2 linked regions of the Collimonas fungivorans genome follow. The main gene of each other region encodes a partner of the protein of the gene in region 2 in a complex. Links are inferred from orthologs where the notes say so. Each region holds a gene or a part of one and is shown on either strand. Other genes may lie near its edges.

Region 1 (2,945 bases), 370 kb from region 2 along the record:
TTTTTAGCGATCTCGCTTTTGGACAAGCCGGCCAGCTCCAGCGGCAGCGCGATGTTGTCGTACACGGTGCGCGACGACAGCAGGTTGAAGTGCTGGAAAATCATGCCGATTTCCCGCCGCGCGCCGCGCAGCTGCTCGGCGTCGAGCGTGGTCAGGTCCTTGCCGTCGACGACGATGTTGCCGGAAGTAGGGCGGTTCAGCAGGTTGAGGCAACGCACCAGCGTGCTCTTGCCGGCGCCGCTGCGGCCGATGATGCCGAAGATTTCGCCCTTGCGGATCGACAGGCTGACGTTGCGCACCGCATCGACCGGCCCGCGCGCGCCGTTGAAGCGCTGGGTGACTGCTTTGATTTCTATCATTTCAGAATGAAAAAAGGCAGCTGATTGCATAAACATCAACAATCTCGCCGCCGTTATGTATTTTAGTAGGTGCTTATTTTATAAGCGTTTGTCAAGCATGGGAAGGAACATTTAGGCATGGCGTTATTACCGTCGTGTCTATGCAAATACAAACACCGCAGACGTAGTTAAATGGGGTCAGAGTTTTTTTCGCGTTTTTTGCGAAAATTACTCTGACCCCATTTAACGGGCTACGGAGCGCGATGTAAAAAAGCCCGCGACGGATAACCATCGCAGGCTTTTTCATAAAGCAACAACAGATGTTTCACAAAGGCCGGAAGAATGCCGGCCTTTGGAATTACATCATGCCGTCCATACCACCCATACCGCCCATGCCACCCATGCCGCCTGGCATGCCGCCAGCCGACTTGTCTTCTGGCTGTTCAGCGATCATCGCTTCAGTAGTCAGGATCAGGGAAGCAACCGAAGCGGCGTTTTGCAATGCCGAACGGGTAACCTTGGTTGGGTCCAGGATGCCCAGTGCAATCATGTCGCCATAAGTGCCGTCGGCAGCGTTGTAACCGTAGTTGCCCTTGCCAGCCAGGACTGCATTGACCACAACCGATGGCTCGTCGCCAGCGTTGAATACGATCTGGCGCAGTGGCTCTTCGATCGCGCGCAGCACGATCTTGATGCCGGCTTCCTGGTCAGGATTGTCGCCCTTCAGGTCCTTGATGTTGGCACGTGCGCGCAGGAATGCCACGCCGCCGCCTGGCACAACGCCTTCTTCAACTGCTGCACGGGTAGCGTGCAGAGCATCTTCAACGCGGGCTTTCTTTTCTTTCATTTCAACTTCGGTAGCAGCACCGACTTTGATCAGCGCAACGCCGCCGGCCAGCTTGGCGACGCGTTCTTGCAGTTTTTCACGGTCGTAGTCCGAAGAGGCTTCTTCGATCTGCGCGCGGATTTGCTTGACGCGTGCTTCGATGGTGATGGCTTCGCCGGCGCCGTCGATGATGGTGGTGTTTTCCTTGCTGATTTCGATACGCTTGGCTTGGCCCAGTTCAGCCAGGGTAGCTTTTTCCAGTGTCAGGCCGACTTCTTCAGCGATCACTTGGCCGCCGATCAGGATAGCGATGTCTTCCAGCATGGCTTTACGACGGTCGCCAAAGCCTGGCGCCTTGACAGCTGCAGTCTTCAGGATGCCGCGGATGTTGTTCACAACCAGGGTAGCCAGCGCTTCGCCTTCGACATCTTCTGCGATGATCAGCAGAGGACGGCCGGACTTGGCGACTTGTTCCAGGATCGGCAGCAGGTCACGGATGTTCGAAACTTTTTTGTCGAACAGCAGGACGAACGGGTTTTCCAGGGCAACAACTTGCTTTTCCTGGTTGTTGATGAAGTATGGCGACAGGTAGCCGCGGTCGAATTGCATGCCTTCGACGATGTCCAGTTCGTTTTCCAGCGACTTGCCGTCTTCAACGGTGATCACGCCTTCTTTGCCGACCTTGTCCATTGCCTTGGCAATGATTTCACCGATGTCGGTGTCGGAGTTAGCCGAGATCGAACCGACTTGGGCGATTTCCTTGCTGGTGGTGGTTGGCTTCGACAGGGTCTTGATTTCGGCAACGATGGCGACAACAGCTTTGTCGATACCGCGCTTCAGGTCAGTCGGGTTGAAACCGGCGGCAACATACTTGAAGCCTTCGCGCACGATGGCTTGCGCCAGCACGGTTGCAGTAGTAGTACCGTCGCCAGCGTTGTCGGAAGTCTTGGAAGCGACTTCTTTCACCAGCTGCGCGCCCATGTTTTCCAGCTTGTCTTTCAGTTCGATTTCTTTAGCGACCGAAACGCCGTCTTTAGTGACGGTAGGAGCGCCGAAGCTGCGTTCCAGGACCACGTTGCGGCCCTTAGGACCCAGGGTCACCTTGACTGCATTAGCCAGGATGTTGACGCCGTTGACGATCTTGGCGCGTGCTTCATCGCCGAAAATTACTTGTTTTGCTGCCATGTTTTATTCTCCTGAATAGGTTCAATTCGATTGGGTAGTGACCGGATCCGGTCGGAAGCGCCAGGCGCCGGCCAACCAGAGAATTCCGGCCTGGCCGGAATTACTTGGCTTCGACTACGGCAAACAGGTCTTCTTCGCGCATTACCAGCAGTTCATTGCCGTCGATCTTGACAGCCTGGCCGGAGTATTTGCCGAACAGAACGCGGTCGCCAACCTTGACTGCCAGCGCACGGACATTGCCGTTTTCCAGAATCTTGCCGTTACCGACGGCCAGGACTTCACCTTGATCCGGCTTTTCGGCAGCTGCGTCTGGCAGCACGATGCCGGATGCAGTTTTAGTTTCCTGGTCGAGACGCTTGACGATGACGCGATCGTGCAAAGGACGAAGATTCATATGTGACTCCTTGAGATTCAACAGGTTATTTGTATTTGCAGCAACATCGCAGCAAAGTGGACTGACCGCTCTGCTTTGCTATATGAATGCGCCGCACAGTGACTAGGTCGAGGAGATTGTTAGCACTCTCTCCTAACGAGTGCTAAGTATAGGGACGCTCTGTCGATTTTTCAAGCCCGCATTCGAGTTCGCCGGATAATCT
Region 2 (2,868 bases):
AAAGTGACGACGATCATGGTCTTGGTCAACGGCAGGTGGATGCCGCCGAGCCGCAGCACCACCAGCAGGAAGATCGCCGTCAGGGTGGTGTTCAGCAGCGAAATCTTGACCTGGGCGAACACCACGCGGCGAAACGCATCCGCCAGCAGCTGCGCCCGTCCCAGCAATTCGGCCGCCAGCGGCTGCAGCAACGGCATCGGATGGGCGGCGTTCAAGGCCACCATGGCGCCCAGCACCATGCCCACCAGCACGTGGACGAATACCTGCACCGCTTCCTTGCCGGCCAGTTGCACTTCGCCGCGATGCGATTGCAGCCAATCGCTGATGATTTCGCGGATGTCGTCGATATCGTCCGGCAGGTATTGCTGCAGCCAGGCTGGCAGCTGGGTGCGGGCCTGGTCCACCACTACCATCAGCTTCCCTTGCAGCACCTGGATGCGGTCGGGGCCACCGTGGAAAAAAGCCGCCAGGCCGACTATCGCCAGCGTCAGCGCGCCGATGATGATCGCAGACAGGAACACTACTGAAATCAGGTGTGCGCGCTGGCTGGTCAGGCGGCGCTGCACCAGCGGCGTCAACGCGCGCACCAGCTCGTATACCAGCAGGCCGGCCAGCAGCGCAGTCAGCATGTGCAAGGTCATCACCAGGAACAACGCAGTGAGCGCAACCAGCCAGGCAGCCAGGCGGAAACGCGGCAAGGTGGTCACCACGGGACGCAGAGGCGGACGATCGGCGGATGAATCGGAAACGGATTGGGGGGCGGAGGCCATGGCGGACTTGTTTCTTTTATCGTAGTCACTGAGGTGGTCAGTGTAGCAAGTCGCCACCATCGTGCAAAGCACGATTCTGGCATCGCCGACGTTTGGTCCGGCATGGCGGGGAAAGGGAACATCCATCCCCGCCATGCCGGCAGGCGGCAATTACAGGGCGGCAGCTTTCAAGGCAGCGGCCTTGTCGGTGCGTTCCCAGGTGAATTCCGGCTCTTCGCGGCCGAAATGGCCGTAGGCTGCGGTCTTCTGGTAGATAGGGCGCAGCAGGTCCAGCATCTGCACGATGCCTTTAGGGCGCAGGTCGAAATGCTCCAGCACCAGCTGCGCCAGTTTTTCGTCGCTGATCTTGCCGGTGCCGAAGGTGGTCACCATCACCGAAGTCGGCTTGGCGATGCCGATGGCGTACGACACCTGGATCTGGCAGCGGGTGGCCAGGCCGGCGGCCACGATGTTCTTGGCGACATAACGACCGGCATAAGCTGCCGAACGGTCGACCTTGGACGGGTCCTTGCCGGAGAATGCGCCGCCACCGTGGGGCGCTGCGCCGCCGTAGGTGTCGACAATGATCTTGCGCCCGGTCAGGCCGCAATCGCCTTGCGGGCCGCCGATGACAAAACGGCCGGTCGGGTTGATCAGGTAGCGGGTATTCTGCAGCCACTCCTTCGGCACCACCGGTTTGATGATTTCCTCGATCGCCGCTTCTTCGATCGCCTTGTGCTGCATGTCCGGCGCATGCTGGGTCGACAGCACCACGGTGTCGATCGCCACCGGCACGCCATCGACGTATTTCAGCGTGACTTGCGATTTTGCATCCGGACGCAGCCATGGCAAGCGGCCATCCTTGCGCAACTGCGACTGGCGTTCGACGATCCGGTGCGCGTAATAGATTGCGGCCGGCATCAGTTCCGGCGTTTCGTCGCAGGCATAACCGAACATCAGGCCCTGGTCGCCGGCGCCCTGGTCAAGATCGATGCCCTTGCCTTCATCCACGCCCTGGGCGATGTCCGGCGATTGCTTGTCGTAGCCGACCAGCACCGAGCAGCTCTTGTAGTCGATGCCGTAGTCGGCGTTATCGTAGCCGATACGCTTGATGGTTTCGCGCGCGACGGCGATGTAATCCACGTTGGCAAAGGTGGTGACTTCACCCGCCAGCACGACCAAACCGGTATTGCACAAGGTTTCGGCGGCGACCCGCGCTTGCGGGTCCTGGGTAAAGATGGCGTCGAGGATGGCGTCGGAGATCTGGTCCGCGACTTTGTCGGGATGACCTTCAGAAACGGATTCGGAAGTGAAGAGGTACTCATGTGCCATAACAGGCTCCTACAAAAAAACAGTGGTGACCATGTCGCAGTCAAACCTGTTGAGCCTGCGACGCTTTAGCGAAATTTGTATTCCGCCTCGCAAGTTGTCTATTAACTCGGCGGATAATGCTAATTACTATATATTAAGATAATTCCTGCAAGCAATCTATCGGCTTCCAAAAACACCTTGCAACCATATTCGGTTTTGAAACTATTATGCTATTTTACGCCTCTTGAAAAAAATCGGCAAAATCCACCCTCTTTTAGCTCTCGATGAGCTCCTCCAATGCTTGTAATACTCTTCCGCCTGCTGTCGACACTCCCTCTATTTTTCCTGCATGCAATAGGGACGCTGGGCGGCTGGCTGGTCTACCTGGCCTCGGCTTCGTACCGCGGAAAATTGAAAGACAACCTGTTCCGGGCCGGCTATCAGGCGGCTTTGCCGCAGGCCATCAGTGAATCCGGCAAGAGCATGTTCGAGCTGCCGTTCATCTGGTGCGCCGCGCCGCAACGGGTGCTGCGCACCGCCGCCATCGAGAACTGGGAGCTGGCGCAAGCGGCGCTGGACGCCAAGACCGGGGTGATCTTCCTGACCCCGCACCTGGGCTGTTTTGAAATCATCGCCCAGGCGATCGCCACCAAGACCCCGCTTACCGCGCTGTACCGGCCGCCGCGCAAAGCCGCGCTCAAGCCCTTGATCGAAGGCGCGCGCGGACGGCACAACCTGCTGCTGGCTCCGGCCAACCTGGCAGGCGTGCGCACCCTGTTCAAGGCGCTCAAGAAGGGCCAGGCGATCG

What was found. Proteins that work in one complex are often made in the same cells at the same time.
Region 1: the proteins of metK (region 2) and groL are in contact, whole or in part, in a cryo-EM structure (PDB 8P4O), measured with the Escherichia coli proteins. The link is inferred for Collimonas fungivorans from one-to-one orthologs.

The regions. Positions count from the first base shown.
Region 1 is NZ_CP013232.1:4,775,035-4,777,979, reverse strand. The notes cover bases 24-2,943. They hold groL (chaperonin GroEL), read right to left. Parts: upstream 2,350-2,943; coding sequence 697-2,349; downstream 24-696. Other genes in these bases: groES (co-chaperone GroES), read right to left, coding at 2,450-2,743; CFter6_RS20935 (methionine ABC transporter ATP-binding protein), read right to left, coding at 24-359. Outside these bases: more of CFter6_RS20935, read right to left, coding at 1-23.
Region 2 is NZ_CP013232.1:5,141,399-5,144,266, forward strand. The notes cover bases 2-2,844. They hold metK (methionine adenosyltransferase), read right to left. Parts: upstream 2,082-2,844; coding sequence 921-2,081; downstream 2-920. Other genes in these bases: CFter6_RS22530 (AI-2E family transporter), read right to left, coding at 2-770; CFter6_RS22540 (lysophospholipid acyltransferase family protein), read left to right, coding at 2,358-2,844. Outside these bases: more of CFter6_RS22530, read right to left, coding at 1-1; more of CFter6_RS22540, read left to right, coding at 2,845-2,868. UniProt on the Escherichia coli protein: Catalyzes the formation of S-adenosylmethionine (AdoMet) from methionine and ATP.